DNA from 2 places in the Streptomyces sp. NPDC058619 genome. Region 1 is predicted to be linked to the other one. Evidence: riboswitches for the same ligand, from Rfam matches in the RefSeq annotation. Region 1 holds a riboswitch; the other holds the start of a gene.
The links. Region 1 has a riboswitch for S-adenosylmethionine ahead of ACFWTC_RS03960 (aminotransferase class V-fold PLP-dependent enzyme). Riboswitches for the same ligand answer to the same signal wherever they lie in the genome.
Positions count from the first base shown of each region.

Region 2: it holds a riboswitch for S-adenosylmethionine, as region 1 does, so the genes downstream of both, thrC (threonine synthase) here and ACFWTC_RS03960 (aminotransferase class V-fold PLP-dependent enzyme) in region 1, are expected to answer to the same signal.

Region 1 is NZ_JBHXQN010000002.1:385,798-394,820, forward strand. Features, by position in the region: gene ACFWTC_RS03940 (NYN domain-containing protein) at 1-1,336, opposite strand, end outside; gene ACFWTC_RS03945 (hypothetical protein) at 1,377-1,616, opposite strand; gene ACFWTC_RS03950 (rhomboid family intramembrane serine protease) at 1,741-2,475, shown strand; gene ACFWTC_RS03955 (Lrp/AsnC family transcriptional regulator) at 2,472-2,753, shown strand; gene ACFWTC_RS03960 (aminotransferase class V-fold PLP-dependent enzyme) at 2,866-4,269, opposite strand; SAM riboswitch class IV at 4,486-4,602, opposite strand; gene trpD (anthranilate phosphoribosyltransferase) at 4,708-5,772, opposite strand; gene ACFWTC_RS03970 (cytochrome bc complex cytochrome b subunit) at 5,935-7,590, opposite strand; gene ACFWTC_RS03975 (Rieske 2Fe-2S domain-containing protein) at 7,587-8,645, opposite strand; gene ACFWTC_RS03980 (c-type cytochrome) at 8,642-9,023, opposite strand, start outside.
Region 2 is NZ_JBHXQN010000021.1:22,462-31,484, forward strand. Features, by position in the region: gene ACFWTC_RS21245 (ROK family protein) at 1-888, opposite strand, end outside; gene ACFWTC_RS21250 (extracellular solute-binding protein) at 1,104-2,390, shown strand; gene ACFWTC_RS21255 (DUF3263 domain-containing protein) at 2,483-2,719, shown strand; gene otsB (trehalose-phosphatase) at 2,794-3,642, shown strand; gene ACFWTC_RS21265 (trehalose-6-phosphate synthase) at 3,704-5,182, opposite strand; gene ACFWTC_RS21270 (glucosyl-3-phosphoglycerate synthase) at 5,229-6,179, opposite strand; SAM riboswitch class I at 6,365-6,521, shown strand; gene thrC (threonine synthase) at 6,515-7,813, shown strand; gene ACFWTC_RS21280 (MoaD/ThiS family protein) at 7,847-8,125, shown strand; gene ACFWTC_RS21285 (cold-shock protein) at 8,523-8,732, shown strand.

The DNA of each region.
Region 1 (9,023 bases):
ACAAGGCGGACGTCACGGGCCGCGCCCCGGCCTTGGCCACCCCGTCGGCGACCTCCCGGTCCGTGGAGACCACCACGACCGGCCGGCCCGTCGGCTCCGCCCGCACCAGCTGGCGGATCAGCTCGTCCGCCGTCACCCCGGCCTTGGAGAACAGCACCCGCACCCCGCGCGGCGGTGCGAGCAGCACCGGGGCCGCCAGTTCCGCCCCGTCGAACACGCAGGTCATCTCCGCGCCGGTCTGCGCGGCGAGCATCGACAGCCCGCCCAGCAGCCGCAGCCGCTGCTTCTCCAGCGGCATCGTCGGGTAGCCCGTCTTGGTCACGTTGTAGCCGTCGACCACCAGATGCGCCTGGGGCAGCGCCAACAGCTGGTCCAGCAGCGCCGGATCGGTCTCCGAGAGTGCGCGCGCCGCGATGTCCTTCGGCGTCATCCGGCCCGGCTCCACCGCGTCCACGGTGTCCGCCGGCCGGGTGCTGACCGGCGGCAGCGCCAGCTCGCGGCGCAGCCCGGCCGCCGCGTCCAGCACGGTGTCCAGCAGCAGCCGCAGCCGCATGTCCTCGATGCTGCGCCCCTCGCGGGTGGCCCGGCGCGAGGTCTCCAGCGCCGTCTCCACCTCCGCCAGACGGGACTTGAGGCGCCGGGTCTCGCTCTCGGCGGCGGCCACCCGGGTGGCGGCCTCGCCGCGGATCCCGTCGACCTCCGCGTTCACCTTGCGCAGGGCCGCCTCGCCGCGCTTGACGTCGCTCAGGGCACTGCGCAGCTTGCGGTGAAGCGATTCCGCTTCCTTGCGCGAGGCCTCCAGCTCGGTGCGCACCTGCTCGCCGCCCGAGCGCTGCAGCTCCCGTACGTGGGACAGCTCCTCGCGGAGCCGGTCCAGTTCGCGCCGGGTCTCCTCGTCGGCCCGCTCGGCGTCGGCGCGGTGCGCCTCCTCGCCCGCGGCGGCCACCAGCTTGACCCAGCCGGCCGGGCGCAGGACGTAGGCGGCCGCCGCCACGTCGAGCGGATCGGCGGCGGCGGGCGGGGCGCCGGACTCCAGCGCCCCGGCCAGGTCCGCCTGGGCCTCGCGCAGCTTCTCGGCGACCCTGCCGCGGAACACGCCGTCGGTCTCGACCGCGGCCGCCATGGCGGTGCCCGCGAACTTGGCGCGCCGGGTCGGGGTGAAGCGGGCGTACTGGCGCAGCTGCGCCGGGAGGTCCGCGACCGTCAGTCCGCCGAAGGCGTCCGAGACGAGCGCGACGACCCGGCGCCGCACGCCTTCCGGCAGCGGGCGGTCGAGCACCTCGGCGGCGTCGCCGGCCGCGTCGGCCGGCTCAGCGCCGCTTGCTGGCTCCACAATCCGTCACCCCTACCGTGATCTACCTGTGGGCGGGGCTCCGTCAGGAGTCCGCGCCCGGCCTGTCCACGAGCTCGATCTGGTCCACCGCGTTGCACCAGCGGCAGCGGACCGACTCGATGGTCTCATTGACCACCTCCCGCTCCTCGACCTTGGGCTCCCCGGCGAGGTCCAGGTGGACGTACTCCACGACCTTCGACGAGCGGGTGACGTCGAACCGCGTGAGGTTGCCGCACAGGGTGCAGCGCCACCGGGTGGTGTCGGTCGGCAGGGGAACCGTCATCAGGCCGCTCTCTCCTTCGTAGCTGTTTCAATTAAAGCGGTCCGCGCGGCCGTCTGCGCGGGCCGCCGGACCGCAGCTCGTAACCCTACGGCCTGCCACCGCCTCAGGTGGGGCTCCTTGCGTCATGCTCTGGCACATGATCGTAAGGTGGCGGACCCTGCGCGAGGCTGCCCGGGGACCGGTGGTCACCCACGCGCTGATCGCGGGCTGCGGTGTGGTGTTCGTACTGAGCCCGGCCTCCGGGCTGAACCCCTCCTACGGGACGGGCGACGGGCTGCTGGCGGCCGGGACGGACTACTTCCGCCGCTGGGGCGTGGTCCCGGACGAGCTCTTCACGAGCACGCCCCGCGCCTGGCTGACCCCGCTGACCGCGCTGTTCGTCCACGGCAGCTGGCTGCACCTGCTGGGGAACATGCTCTTCCTCTACGTCTTCGGCGCGATGGCGGAGGAGCGGATGGGCCGACTCACCTTCCTCGCCTTCTACGTCTGTACGGGGTACGTGGCCCTGGCGGCGTACGCGGCGGCGAACGCGGAGTCCTCCCAGACCCTGGTCGGCGCGTCCGGCGCCATCTCCGCGGTCCTGGGCGCCTTCCTCTACCTGCTCCCGCGCGCCAGGGTGACGAGCCTGTTCCCGTTCCTGTTCTTCCTGCCGCTGCGCTTCCCCGCCTGGATCGTGCTGCTGTTCTGGTTCGCCCTCCAGTGGGTGGCGGCGCACCGCGCGGGCAGCGGCCCCGGGGTCGCCTACCTGGCCCACCTGGTGGGCTTCTCGCTCGGCTTCCTCTGCGCGTGGGTCCGCTACCGGGGTGCGACTAGAGTGAGGCGACCAGCGACGGCCACCGAGGGAGACAGCCAGCCGTGATCACCGCGATCGTGCTCATCAAGACCAGCGTGGACCGCATCCCCGAGATCGCCGAGTCCATCGCCGCGCTGGACAGCGTCAGCGAGGTCTACTCCGTCACCGGTACGTACGACCTGATCGCACTGGTCCGCGTGGCCCGCCACGAGAACCTGGCGGACATCATCCCGGGCCGCATCAGCAAGATCCCGGGCGTCGAGGGAACGGACACTCACGTCGCGTTCCGCACGTACTCCCAGCACGACCTGGAAGCCGCCTTCGCCATCGGCCTGGACGCCTGACGCCTGCGGCGCGGTTCACGGGGGCCGCGCGGCTCCGGCGCGCGGCTCCGGCGCGCGGCTCCGGTCGCTCCGGCCCGGCGCACGCGGCGCCTCCACGGCCCCCGCCGGGTGGTCAGACCGCCGGGACGCAGCGGCCCTCTTCCGTGCGGTACCGCCACTTGGCGCCGTCCGCGACCAGTTCCCGCACCGCCCGTACGAAGCGCTCGACGTGCTCGTCGGGGGTGCCGGCGCCGAAGCTGACGCGGATGGCGTTCAGCGAGCGCTCCCCCGGAGCGGCCTCCGGCGCACCGCACTCGCCCGGCTCCTGCGGCTCGCTGCCCAGCAGGGTGCGGACCAGCGGGTGGGCGCAGAACAGGCCGTCGCGCACGCCGATCCCGTACTCGGCCGACAGTGCGGCGGCGAAGTGCGAGCTGTTCCAGCCGTCGACCACGAAGGAGATGACGCCGACGCGCGGGGCGTCGTCGCCGAAGAGGGACAGGACGCGCACCGCGGGCACCTCGGCCAGGCCCTCGCGGACCTTCGCGATGAGGTGGCGCTCGCGGGCGACCAGGCTGTCGAAGCCGGCCTCCGTCAGGGCCTTGCAGGCGGAGGCGATGGAGTAGACGCCGATGACGTTCGGGGAACCGGCCTCGTGACGGGCGGCGGTGGTGTGCCACTCGACGTCCACGCCGCCGTCCTCCCGGCGGGCCACCTTGCGGGAGGCGCCGCCGCCGGCGAGGTACGGGTCCGCCTCCTGCAGCCAGTCCGCGCGGCCGGCGAGCACGCCCGAGCCGAAGGGCGCGTACAGCTTGTGCCCGGAGAAGGCGACCCAGTCCACGTCCAGCTCCTGGACGGACACGGGGTGGTGCGGGGCCAGTTGGGCGGCGTCCAGGACGATCCGCGCGCCGTGGGCGTGCGCGGCGGCGGCGAGCTCCTTGACCGGCCACAGCTCGCCGGTGACGTTGGAGGCGCCGGTGACGCAGACCAGGGCCGGACCGTAGCCCTCTTCGACGGACGCGGTGCGGCCGGCGAGCGCCCGCTCCAGGGTGGCGACGGCCTCGCCGGGGGTGCGGGGGGCGTTGAGGTAGGTGACGCGGGCGTTCGTCCACGGGAGCAGCGAGGCGTGGTGCTCGGTCTCGAAGACGAAGACCTGGCAGTCGGCCGGGAGCGCGGCGGCCAGCAGGTTCAGGGAGTCGGTGGTGGACCGGGTGAAGATCACCTGGTCGGAGGGGCGGCAGTCGAGGAACCCGGCGACGGTGACCCGGCTCTGCTCGAACAGGTCGGTGGAGAGCTGGGAGAGGTAGCCGGCGCCGCGGTGCACGCTGCCGTAGTAGGGGGCGTACGCCGCCACGTCGTCCCAGACCCGCTGGAGGGCCGGGGCGCTGGCCGCGTAGTCGAGGGCCGCGTAGGTGACCTCGCCGCCGGTGACGAGCGGGACGGTGACGTCCCGGCCGAGGACCTGCAGCGGCTCGGCACAGGCGGGGTCGACGGCAACGGCAACGGTGGTGGCGGCAGCGGCGTTCAGGGATGCGGACATGGCGGTATCTCCCGGCAGGCAGGGGTGAATGGCTTCGGTGTGCCCGTACGCGGGTACGGCTCTGCGGCCGTCCGGGGTACGGGAAGGTCCTCGCAGCGAACCGGGTACGCGGAGGTGACCCTGTTCCGAGGGGTGAAGAGGGGGCGGATTCGCCCTATCGCATTCGCTTGCTCACGGAAAACGCTCCTCGAGAGACCAGGACCCCTGGTGTCGAGGGATCCGCGCTTGCCGTAGACCTCGCTGCCTACGGCCTGGTCATCACCCGGGGCACCCCGCCACGGAAGGAGGGTTGCCGGACAGCAAGCCGGGGCCTAAACGCTGTCACTCGTGACCTGGTCAGCATCCTGCCACATGATCCCCTGCGCGCAAGACCCCGGTCCGCATGCTGGACCGGGGTCTTGGCTCGAAACGATCAGCCCGGCGGGGCGTTCCCGGCCGCTACGCGTTGCTCGCCGCCACCCAGCGCTCCAGGGCCCCCCGGGCCGCGCCCGAGTCGACGCCCTGCGCCGCACGGGCGATGCCGGCCCGGATCTGCTCCTCAAGCGTTCCCGTACCGGGGTCGAGGGCCACCAGGGCGGCCGCCGCGTTCAGCAGGACCGCGTCGCGCACCGGACCCGTCTCACCGGCCAGCAGCCGGCGGGCGACGTCAGCGTTGTACGAGGCGTCCTCGCCGCGCAGCGCGGACACGTCCACCAGGCCGATGCCCACGTCGCGCGGGTCGAACGCCTGCTCGGCGACCTTCCCGTCACGGACCCACCAGACGCGCGAGGTCGCGGTGGTGGTCAGCTCGTCGAGGCCGTCGTCGCCGCGGAAGACCAGGGCGGACGAGCCGCGTTCCGCGAGGACGCCGGCGACGATGGGGGCCATCCGGGCGTCGGCCACGCCTGTGGCCTGGGCCCGTACCTTCGCCGGGTTGGTCAGCGGGCCGAGGAAGTTGAAGGTGGTGCGGATGCCCAGTTCCTTGCGGGCGGCCGCCACGTGCCGCAGCGCCGGGTGGAACTTCACCGCGAAGCAGAAGGTGATGCCCGCCTCCTCCGCGACCTCCGCCACCCGCGCCGGGGTGAGGTCGAGGTTGACGCCGAGCTTCTCCAGGACGTCCGAGGACCCGCTCGCGGAGGACGCGGCCCGGTTGCCGTGCTTGACCACCTTGGCGCCCGTTCCGGCCACCACGATCGCCGACATCGTCGAGATGTTCACCGTCCTGGCGCCGTCGCCGCCGGTGCCGACGATGTCGACCGTCCGGCCCGGCACCTCGATCAGGTTGGCGTGCTCGTACATGGTCCGGACGAGGCCGGTGATCTCGGCGACCGTCTCGCCCTTGGCCCGCAGCGCGACGGCGAAGCCGGCGATCTGGGCGTCGGTGGCCTCGCCGCGCATGATCCGGTCCATGGCCCAGGCGGTGTCGTCGGCGCGCAGGTCCTGGCCGGTCAGCAGGGCGTCGAGAACGCCCGGCCAGCCACGGGCCGCCGCGCTGTCGCCGCCTGCCGGGGTCACCACGTTCATGGTCCGCTCCTGCTGCTGGTGGGATTCCACGTCGATCGGAAGGGCTCCAGCCTATCCAGCCCCGGTTACGGCAAAGAGCCCCGTCCGGACAATGGACGGGGCTCTCACCGTGGCGACACCAGGACTGACCGAAATCAGTCCCTCACAACGTGGTACGGAGGATCAGTGGTGGCCGTGGCCGCTCTGGATCTCCTTGTACTCCTCCACCGTGGGCTTCGGAATCTGGCTGTCCTCGGCGTAGTACCCCTTGCTGAGCTTGACGCGCAGCTTCTCCAGGGCACCCACCTTGCGCTCGACACCGTTCTCGTCGACCGTCGGGCCGATCTCGGCCGGCTTGTACTGCGTGTGCGAGGTGAGCTTGTGCAGCTGACCCTGCGAGAGCGGCTCGTGGATCTCGACGAACTCACCGTGCGGGAGCCGCTTGATGATGCCGGTCTCGCGACCGTGCAGCACCTTGTCGCGGTCCCGGCGCTGGAGGCCGAGGCAGATGCGCTTGGTGATCACGAAGGCGATGACGGGGCCGACGAAGAAGCCGATCCGCGCGAACCAGGTGATCGAGTTGATCGACAGGTGGAAGTACTGCGCGAACATGTCGTTTCCACCGGCGATGAGCAGGATCACGTACCACGTGAGCCAGGCGACACCGAAGGCCGTACGGGTCGGGACGTTGCGCGGACGGTCCAGGATGTGGTGCTCGCGGTCGTCCTTGGTGACCCAGGACTCGATGAACGGGTACACCGCGATCGCGGCCAGCACCAGCGGGAAGATCACCAGTGGGATGAAGACGCCCAGGACGAGCGTGTGGCCCCACAGGTTGACCTCCCAGCCCGGCATGGCACGGATCAGGCCCTCGGAGAAGCCCATGTACCAGTCGGGCTGCGCACCGGTGGACACGTGGTCCGGGCGGTACGGGCCGAGCGCCCAGATCGGGTTGATCGACGCGATGCCCGAGATGGCCGCGATCACACCGAAGACCAGGAAGAAGAAGCCTCCGGCCTTCGCCATGTAGACGGGCAGCAGCGGCATGCCGACGACGTTGTTGTTCGTCTTGCCGGGGCCCGCGAACTGGGTGTGCTTGTGGTAGAAGACCAGGATCAGGTGGGCCACCAGCAGGCCCATCATGATGCCGGGCAGCAGCAGGATGTGCACCGAGTAGAACCGCGCGACGAAGTCGCCGCCCGGGAACTCCCCGCCGAACAGGAACATCGACAGGTACGTGCCGACGACCGGGACGGACAGGATGGCGCCCTGCATGAAGCGGACACCGGTACCCGACAGCAGGTCGTCCGGCAGCGAGTAACCGGTGAATCCGGTGAACATGCCGAGGACCAGCAGCAGGAAGCCGAAGACCCAGTTGACCTCGCGCGGCTTGCGGAACGCGCCCGTGAAGAACACGCGCATCATGTGCACGAGCATCGCCGCGACGAAGATCAGCGCGGCCCAGTGGTGGATCTGGCGGATCAGCAGGCCGCCGCGGACGTCGAAGCTGATGTCCAGCGTCGAGGCGAAGGCCTCGGACATCAGGACGCCCTGCATCGGCACGTACGAGCCGTGGTACTCGACTTCGTTCATGCTCGGGTGGAAGAACAGCGTCAGGTACACACCCGTGAGGATGATGATGATGAAGCTGTAGAGGCAGATCTCACCCAGCATGAAGGACCAGTGGTCCGGGAAGATCTTGCGCATGTTGGCCTTGGCGAGGCCGTAGATCCCCAGGCGGCCGTCCGCCCAGTCGGCTACGCGCTCGCCGGCCGGGGCCTTGCGCCCCGGCTTGCCCGCCGCGCCCGCGGGTGATGAATTCGTAGTGGCAGTGCTCATCCGCGCTCCCAGAAGGCAGGACCGACGGGCTCTTCGAAGTCGCCGAGCGCTTCGAGGAAGCCTTCGTCATTCACGCCGATCCGCAGCTGCGGAAGCGCGTGACCGGCCGGGCCGAAGATGACTCGGGCGCCGTCGGAGAGGTCGAAGGTGGACTGGTGGCACGGGCAGAGCACGTGGTGCGTCTGCTGCTCGTACAGGCTGATCGGGCAGCCGACGTGGGTGCAGATCTTGGAGTAGGCCACGATCCCGTCGTGGGACCACTCCAGTTCCTGCTTGTCCTTGATGTCGTCCGGCTGGATGCGGACGATCATCAGGGCGGCCTTGGCGATCTGCGTCTGGAAGTCGTGCGCGTGCTCGTCCAGGCCTTCCGGCCGGGCGAACGTCAGCGAACCGACCAGGACGTCCTCCGGACGCAGGGGCTCGTCCGTGTTGTCGTTGATCAGCAGCTTGCCCTTGGCCCAGATGGTCTTGCGCAGCTTGTCCTCGGGCAGGGGCCCCAGGTCGCGCATGATCACGACGGCGGAGAGCGGCAGCATGGCCAGCGCACCGATCATCGTGTTGCGGATCAGCGGGCGGCGGCCGATGCCGGACTCGCGGGCGCCGTCGGCGAAGTCCTGCAGGACCTGCGCCTTGACCTCCGGCGGAGCCGCGATCTCGTGGCGCTCGGCGGCGACCTCGACGTCGGACATCAGGGTGCGGGCCCAGTGGACCGCGCCCGCGCCGATGCAGAAGAGCGCCGTGCCCAGCGTCATGCCCAGCGAGAAGTTGAGCGCGCTCACCTTCCCGATGGGGAAGATGTAGACGATCTTGTCTACCGGGAAGATCACGTAGGCCGCGATGAAGCCGATCGTGGCCAGCATCGAGAGCGTGAACAGGAACGCGACAGTGCGCTCGGAGCGCCTCGCCGCCCGCTCGTCGATGTCCTGGATACGGGGCTTGTGGACCGGAAGGCCCGGGTCGGCGAACGGGTCGTCCGCGACCGCGACGCCACCGTGGTGCGCGTCGCCCTGCTCGCTCGGCAGGTGCTTCTTTTCGGGAATCTCTTGGCTACTCATGACTTCTTGGCCTTAGCGGTGTGGGCCGCGACCCAGACGGCGACAGCGATCAGCGCACCCAGACCGAAGATCCAGCCGAACAGTCCCTCGGAGACGGGGCCGAGGCCACCGAGCTTGAGCCCACCGGGGTTCGTCGACTTGTCACCGTTCACGTTCTGGAGGTACGCGATGATGTCCTTCTTCTGCTTCTCCGGCATGGTGCTGTCCGGGAAGGAGGGCATGTTCTGCGGGCCGGTGAGCATGGCCTCGTAGATGTGCTTCGGCGAGACGTCCTCGAGGTTCGGGGCGTACTTGCCGTTCGTCAGCGCGCCGCCCTCGCCGGTGAAGTTGTGGCACTGCGCGCAGTTGTTGCGGAAGAGCACACCACCGTTGGCGATG
Region 2 (9,023 bases), on a different contig from region 1:
TGCGCCCAGGCATCCGGCCGTGTCCCCGAGGGCCGCCGGAACGATGTCCGGCAGCCGCTGGAACGTCACGCGCTCCTCGACGGCCGTCCGTAGTGGTGTGAACAAGGTTTCCCCGGCCTCGGCCAGCCCGCCACCGATGATCAGCGTGCGCGGGTCCAGCAGGGTGATCGCGGTGACCAGGCCGTCGGCGAGCGCGCCGACGGCCGCCAGCCAGACCTCGCGGGCCCGCTCATCGCCGGCCTCGACGGCCTCGGCGCACTGCGCGGCGTCCGCCGCGGGGTCGCCACAGGCCGCCGCCCACGCGCGGGAGACGGCGGAGGCGGAGGCGAGGGTCTCCAGGCAGCCGCGCTGGCCGCAGCCGCAGGCGGGGCCGCCGGGGCGCACCACGATGTGGCCGATCTCGCCCGCGTAGCCGTGGGCGCCGGCCTCGATGCGGCCGGCGATCCCGATGGCGCCGGCGATGCCGGTGCCCAGGGGGACGAAGAGGAAGCGGTCGGCGCCGCGGCCGGCGCCGATGCGGCCCTCGGCGAGGCCGCCCGTGCGGACGTCGTGGCCCAGGGCCACCGGGATGCCGCCGAGGCGTCTGCCGATCAGCTCGCGCAGGGGGACGTCGCGCCAGCCCAGGTTCGCCGCGTAGACGGCGATCCCGTTCTCGGCGTCGACGATGCCGGGTACGGCGACGCCGGCGGCCGAGGCGGGCCGCCCGAAGTGCTCCTCGCCGGTGCGCAGCAGCTCCGCGGCGAAGTCCTGGATCGTCTCGACGACGGCGTCGGGGCCCCGCTCGCGGCCGGTGGCGCGGCGCGCCTCGTGCAGCAGGGTGCCGTCGTCGGCGACGAGGGCGGCCTTCATCCCGGTGCCGCCCACATCGAGGGCGATGACGTGTTTCACGGGTTTCACAGGTGACAGTCTCGCGTGCTCGACGGGGAAAGGTCTAGTCCATTGGGAGGGATTGTTGAGTGGCCATACAAAATCGGGACCCCGGTCCGGATACGAAGCGGACACGGACCGCTCCAGGGATGTGGACCAGTCGCCAAAGTGGTGTAGACCTTACGTGGATCGTACGTACAACAAGGGGTGGAACGAGAACTGTGAAGCGCCGTTACCTGAGCCTGGCCGCCTCCGGCGCCGCACTCTGTCTGACGGGCGTGACGCTGACGGGCTGTGGAGCCGTCGACGGACTCGCCGGGGACAACGAGGTGACCCTGCGGGTCGTGGCGGCCGACTACGGGGACAATCCGCAGAACTCCTCCGCCATCTACTGGAAGGACCTCGGCGAGGCCTTCACGAAGGAGCACCCCGGCATCAAGGTCGAGGTCAGCGTCTTCAACTGGTCGGAGGTCGACGCCAAGGTCGCCGCGATGGTCAAGGCCGGCAAGGCCCCCGACATCGCCCAGATCGGCGCCTACGCCGACTACGCGGCCGACGGCAAGCTGTACACCGCGGACGAGCTGCTCTCCGTGAAGACCGAGGCGGACTTCCTGGCGCCGCTCGCCGACGCGGGCAAGGTCAGGCGGGTCCAGTACGGCCTGCCCTTCGTCGCCAGCACCCGGCTGCTCTTCTACAACGAGAAGCTGCTCGGCGACGCCGGCGTCGTCCCCAAGGACGGCAAGACCGCCTGGCAGCCGAAGAGCTGGAGCGAGCTGGAGGCCGCCGCGAAGAAGCTGAAGGGTTCGGGCGTCCCGACCCCCTTCGCGCTGCCGCTGGGCCGCGAGGAGGCCCAGGCCGAGACGATGATGTGGATGCTCGCGGGCGGCGGCGGCTACACGGACAACGAGGAGAACTACTCCCTCGACTCCCCCGACAACGCCAAAACGCTGGAGTTCCTGCGGGACAAGCTGGTCGGGCAGGGCCTGACCGGCTCGGTCGAGCCGGGCAAGCTGGACCGGCAGGCCGCCTTCGACGCCTTCGCGCGCGGCGAGGTCGGCATGCTCAACGGCCACCCGACGCTGCTCAAGCAGGCCGGCGACCGGGGCGTGAAGTTCGGCATGGTGGCCCTGCCGACCGCGGACGGCACCGAGCACCCGACGATGGGTGTCGCGGACTGGGTGATGGCCTTCAAGAACGGGCACCGCAAGGAGTCCGGCACGTTCCTCGACTACCTGTACGAGGCGAAGAACGTGACGGCCTTCACCGAGAAGTACGACCTGCTGCCGGTCACCACGAGCGGCTACCGGGCCGCCGAGGCGGGCACGAGCGGCTCCTCCCCGCAGCTCAAGACGTTCCTGGCGGCCCTGCCGAATTCCCGGCTCTACCCGGTCGGCAAGAAGTCCTGGGCGGGCGTGAGCGAGGACATCAAGCAGAAGATCGGCAAGACCGTGCAGCCGGGCGGCCAGCCCGCGAAGGTGCTGGAGGAGATCGCCATGGCGGCCCGCAAGGCCGACCCGAGCTGACCGGGAACGCCTCTCCGTCTGCCGGCCCGCCCGCCGGTTCACCGGCCCGCCCGGCGCGGGCCGGTGTCGGTGGGCGGCGTTAATCTGGCGGTATGACGGACGAGGGGCGGCTGACGGCCACGGAGGCCGAGGTGCTCGCGTACGAGGCCCGGACCTGGCCCGGACCCGGCGCCAAGGAGCGGGCGGTACGGGAGGGGCTGGGGATGACCCCGGTCCGGTACTACCAGCTGCTCAACGCGCTGATGGACGATGCCCGGGCGCTCGCCCACGCCCCGGGCACGGTGAACCGGCTGCGACGCATCCGTGAGGCCCAGCGGGCGCGGCGGTGACCGTACGGGGCTGGCCGGGACGTACGGGCACCGCGCCGTAGCCGTCGCCGGGCCAGCCCGTTAGGGTCGTCCGTATGGGGAGCCATCCGCACGACCTGCCGATGCCCGTCACCGCAGCCGGACGCGAGGGCCTGGAAGCCCTGCTCCGCGCGCCCCGCCGCTCCGTGGTCGCCCTCGACTTCGACGGCACGCTGGCCGACATCGTTCCCGACCCCGACCAGGCCCGCGCCCACCCCGGAGCCGTGCCGGCCCTGGCCGCGCTCGCCCCCGAGGTCGCCTCCGTGGCCGTGGTCACCGGCCGCCCGGCGGGCGTGGCCGTACGCTACGGCGGCTTCGCCGGCGTCCCCGGACTCGAACACCTCGTGGTCCTGGGGCACTACGGCGCCGAGCGCTGGGACGCCGTCACCGGCACCGTCCACGCCCCGGCCGAGCACCCCGGGGTCGCGGCGGTCCGGGCGGAGCTGCCGGGGTTCCTGGAGTCGATCGGGGCCTGGCGCGGTACCTGGATCGAGGAGAAGGGCCAGGCGCTGGCCGTCCACACCCGGCGCGCCGCCGACCCCGCCGCCGCCTTCGACGCCCTGCGCGAGCCGCTGGCCGACCTGGCCGCCCGGCACGGGCTGATGGTGGAGCCCGGCCGGGCCGTGCTTGAGCTGCGGCCCCCGGGCATGGACAAGGGCGTCGCGCTGACCGAGTTCCTGGAGGAGACCGGCGCCGAGGCGGTGCTGTACGCCGGGGACGACCTGGGCGACCTCGCCGCGTACGCCGCCGTCGAGAAGCGGCGGACCGACGGGCACCCGGGCCTGCTGGTGTGCAGCGGCTCCGCGGAGGTCCCGGAACTGGCCTCGCGGGCCGACATCGTCCTCGCCGGCCCCGCCGAGGTCGTCGCCCTGCTGGCCGCCCTGGCGGACGCGCTGCGGTCCTGACCCCCGCGCCGGTGCGCGCGGTTCCGGGGGCCCGCCCCGGAACCCGCGCCGCGCCGGCGGGTCAGGACTCCGGGGTGTCCAGGGCGTCCAGCTGGGCGCGGAACCAGGCCGCCGGGGGCAGCGCCGTGGCCGCCGCCGCCAGCCGCTTCGTACGCTCCGCGCGCTCCGGCTCCGGCATGCTCAGCGCCTCGTTCAGGGCCTCCGCCGTCCGCGACACGTCGAACGGGTTCACCGTCAGGGCGTGGTCGCGGAGCTCCTCGTACGCCCCCGCGCCCGTCGACAGCACCAGCGCGCAGCCCGCCTCCGACACCACCGGGATCTCCTTCGCCACCAGGTTCATCCCGTCGCGCACCGGGTTCACCAGGGCCACGTCCGCCAGCCGGTACGCCGCCAGCGAGCGCGCGAAGTCGTCCTTCACCGACACCAGCACCGGCTCCCAGCCCTCCGCGGCGAACTCCGCGTTGATCTCCGCCGCCAGCTCCGCCACCGCCGCCGTGTAGTCCCGGTACACCTTCAGGTCCTGCCGCGACGGGTACGCGGAGGCCAGATGCACCACCCGGCCGCGCCACTCGGGGTGGACCGTCAGCAGCTCCCGGTAGGCCAGCAGCCCGCGCAGGATGTTCTTCGACAGCTCCGTGCGGTCCACCCGGACGACCGTCTTGCGGTCCCCGACCTCCGCCCGCAGCTCCGCCAGCTTCGCGTCGACCTCGGGCCGGTGCGCGAGTGCCCGCAGGTCGTCCCCGTCCACGCCCAGGGGGAAGGCGGTCACCTCGGTGAAGCGGGGCTCCTCCGGCCGCTCCTCGCGCCGCCCGTCCACAGGGCTGCGGCGGTGCCGCACCCCGCTGGGACCGGCGGCCGGCCAGAAGCCCTCCGCCACACCGCTCGCGTCGTCGGCCTGCGCCCCCGCGACGAAGTTCCGCGCCCACTCGCCCGTGTGGAAGCCCAGCACGTCCGCGCCGAGCATTCCCCACACCAGCTGCTGGCGGACGTCGTCGGGGAGCATGCCGAGGAATTCGGGCGAGGCCCACGGCGTGTGCGTGAAGTGCGCGATCCGCAGGTCCGGCCGCAGCTCGCGCAACTGCCCCGGGACCAGCGCCAGGTGGTAGTCCTGCACCAGGACGCGGGCGCCGGGCGCCGCCTCCTGCGCGAGGGCCTGCGCGAAGGCGCGGTTGTACTCGGTGTACGAGTCCCACTGGCGGCGGAACCGCGCGTCGAAGACCGGCTCGCGCGGGACGTCGTACAGGTGGTGGTGGGTGAACCAGAGCACGGAGTTCGCGATGCCGTTGTACGCGTCGTCGTACACCGTGGGATCGATGTCCAGCATCCGGACGCCCGGCTCGGAGACGCCCCGGCGCACCGCCTCCCGGTCGGCGTCCGAGAGCGCCGAGCAGATCCACAGCGCGTCCGGCTGCTCCGCGAGGGCCGCGGAGAGCCCGGAGACGAGTCCGCCCCCGCCGCGGCGGGCGCTGAGCTCCCCGTCGTCGGAGAGGGCGTAGGAGAGCGGGCCGCGGTTCGCTGCAACGAGTACCTGAGAAGCCATGCCGCCAACCTAGCCGGGCCCGGCTCCCCTCAAACCGCCTGATTCGTCACGCCACGCGGCGTACGGCGTACTCCTCGACCTCGCGCATCGGCGGCCGCTCCTCGGTGTCCACCGCGTAGGTGCGCGGCACGAAGCCGTCCGGGCCCCGCTCGAACTGCGTCAGCTCCGGCCGTACGAGGTGCCCGCGCGAGAGCCGCAGCTGCGCCGTGCGGTAGATCGCCGCGGCCATCCGGCCCAGCGCCTGCCCGTCCTGGTGGCGGTGGACCCGTACGCCCACGTCGACCTGGGCCAGCGCGTCCAGCCCGACGGTGTGCAGCGCGTCCACCAGCAGGCCCAGCTCGACCCCGTACCCGACGGGGAAGGGGAGGCGCTCCAGCAGCGAGCGCCGCACGGCGTACTCGCCGCCCAGCGGCTGGACGAAGCCCGCCAGCTGCGGCCAGTGGAGGTTGAGCAGGGGCCGGGCGACCAGCTCCGTCACCCGCCCGCCCTGGCCCGGCGCGTCGCCCAGCGGGCGGTCGTACATCGCCTTGACGAACTGCACGTCGGGGTCGGTCAGCAGCGGTCCCACGATGCCGGAGACGAAGGAGGCCGAGAAGTCCCGCAGGTCGGCGTCGACGAAGCACACGACGTCCCCGGTCGTGGCCAGCAGCGAACGCCACAGCACCTCGCCCTTGCCGGGCAGCGCCGGGATGCGGGGCAGGATCGCGTCGCGGTGCTCCACCCGGGCGCCGGCCTTCGCCGCCACCTCCGCGGTCCGGTCGGCGGAGCCCGAGTCGACGACGAGGAGTTCGTCCACGAGGGGGACGGGCAGCCCCTCCATCAGCTCGCGCCGGATCACCTCGACGATCTCGCCGACCGTCGCCTCCTCGTCGAGTGCGGGCAGCACCACGCTGACCGTGACGCCCGTCGCCCGCTTCCGTTCGATCAGCTGGGCGAGCGGTCGGTCGGCGGCGGCCCAGGAGCGCTCGGCCAGCCAGCGCTCCACCTCTTCCAGCACTCTCGGCACTCCCTGGTTACTCGGCGGTATAAGCCGAAATGTGATCCATCTCGCGGTTCGGACGGCTGTCTCAACCACCCGGACCTTCCGTTACAGTCTTGAACAACGCGAAGCACCACCGCATGCCGGGGGTGCTCGCCCACAAATGCCCGGACGCGCCAAGAGCGCGCGGCCCGGTGCCATACCGCTCATCCAGAGGGGCAGAGGGACACGGCCCGTTGAAGCCCCGGCAACCCTCCAGTCGGTTCTCGCGATGCGTTCTGCGCACACTCCGCGAGGTCCCCGGCTAGGGAAGGTGCCAATTCCGTCTCATGGCGAAGTGCGCCATGGGGAAGATGAGGAGAAAGGGCCTCGCCATCATGGCTGCACAGACTGAAACCACCTCTGTCGATCTCGGACCCGCCACCGGCCTTTCCTGTCGCGAGTGCGGTACCCGCTTCGAACTCGGCCCCATCTTCGCGTGCGTCGAGTGCTTCGGACCGCTGGAAGTCGCCTACGACCTTCCCACCGGTGACCCCGAGGCCCTGCGCGCCGCGATCGAGGCCGGCCCGAACAACATCTGGCGTTACGCGCCGCTGCTGCCCGTCCCCGCCGACGTGGCCTCCAAGCCGAGCCTGAACCCGGGCTTCACCAAGCTCGTGGACGCGGCCAACCTGGCCAAGGAGCTCGGCGTCACCGGCAAGCTCTACGTCAAGGACGACTCCGGCAACCCGACGCACTCCTTCAAGGACCGCGTCGTGGCCATCGCCGTCGAGGCGGCCCGCGCCTTCGGCTTCACCACGCTCTCCTGCTCCTCCACCGGCAACCTGGCCGGCGCCGTCGGCGCCGCGGCCGCCCGCGCCGGCTTCCGCTCCTGCGTGTTCATCCCGCACGACCTGGAACAGGGCAAGGTCGTCATGGCCGGTGTCTACGGCGGCGACCTCGTCGGCATCGAAGGCAACTACGACGACGTCAACCGCTTCTGCTCCGAGCTCATCGGCGACCCGCTCGGCGAGGGCTGGGGCTTCGTCAACGTCAACCTGCGTCCGTACTACGGCGAGGGCTCCAAGACCCTCGCGTACGAGATCTGCGAGCAGCTCGGCTGGCAGCTGCCCGACCAGCTGGTCATCCCGATCGCCTCCGGCTCGCAGCTGACGAAGATCGACAAGGGCCTCCAGGAGCTGATCAAGCTCGGTCTGGTGGAGGACAAGCCGTACAAGATCTTCGGCGCCCAGGCCGAGGGCTGCTCCCCGGTCTCGACCGCCTTCAAGGCCGGTCTCGACGTGGTCCGCCCGCAGAAGCCGAACACCATCGCCAAGTCCCTGGCGATCGGCAACCCGGCGGACGGCCCGTACGTCCTGGACATCGCGCGGCGCACCGGCGGCTTCGTCGACGACGTCAACGACGAGCAGGTCGTCGAGGCCATCAAGATCCTGGCGCAGACCGAGGGCATCTTCGCCGAGACCGCGGGCGGCGTGACCGTCGGCGTCACGAAGAAGCTGATCGAGGCCGGGCACCTCGACCCGGCGCTGACCACCGTCATCCTGAACACCGGTGACGGCCTCAAGACCCTGGAGGCGGTGGCCGCGGACAGCGGGCAGACCGCCACCATCCGCCCGAGCCTGGACGCCTTCCGCGCCGCCGGCCTGGTCTGATCCTCCCTCGCACACCGGAAAGGCAGTAGCGCCATGAGCGTCAACGTCCGCATCCCCACCATTCTGCGCACCTACACCGGCGGCAAGGCCGAGGTCTCCGCCGAGGGCGCGAACCTGGCCGAGGTCATCGACTCGCTGGAGAAGAGCCACCCGGGCATCGCCGCGCGCGTCCTGGACGACCAGGGCAAGCTCCGCCGTTTCGTGAACGTCTACGTGAACGACGACGACGTGCGCTTCGAGGGAGGCCTGGAGGCCGTCACCCCGGACGGCGCCGGCGTCTCGATCATCCCGGCCGTCGCGGGCGGTTGCTGACCGACCGTGCGGTGACACGCAAAACCGAAATTGCCCCCTCCGCTAATAAGCGGAGGGGGCAATTCTGCTTGATTGGGCGCGGTAGGGTTGGGGAAGTCCCCTCCGCTGTTCTTGCCCGCCGCATATGAACGGGTCGCGTGAGGGTCGACATCGGGTCAATGTGCGAGTGCGCTATGGGGCTTTGGCGAGAGATGCCGGGCCCGAGTTGCCCTGGAATATGCCAAATTTTCACTCTTTTTCAATGTTTCCAGGTGGCCGGAATTCTCGTCGGATTGACCTGTTGCAGACAGCACCGGCGCGGATACATTCAGCCTCGGTCGACGCGTTCCGACGCAAGTTCTGACCCGGGATCGCGAAGTGCGTTCCTGCGCAAGGGCCAGTAATAGGGGAGTTAGGCATGGCTCAGGGCACCGTCAAGTGGTTCAACGCGGAGAAGGGCTACGGCTTCATCGCGGTCGACGGTGGCGCGGATGTGTTCGTCCACTACAGCGCCATCCAGATGGACGGTTACCGCACCCTTGAAGAGGGTCAGCGGGTCGAGTTCGAGATCTCGCAGGGCCAGAAGGGGCCGCAGGCGGACATGGTCAAGCTCGCGGCCGCCGGCTAGTCCCCACGCGATCGACCAGCGACGCACACGTACGGCGTGCACGGTCGTACCGACGTACGACGTATGTATGACGTGCGAGGCACTACGAGGGGCCCACATCCTGGACAAGGGATGTGGGCCCCTCGTGCGTCCGGCCCGCACGACCCGTGCGGCGCCTGCTTCTTCCGGGGGTGTTGACCGAAGCCGCTTGCACTCGAGGGTGCCGAGTGCTAATCATTGGCGTTAGCACTCTCCCGGTGAGAGTGCTACTAAAACGAGGACCGGGTCGGTGAGGCCCGCAGCGTCCGGCGG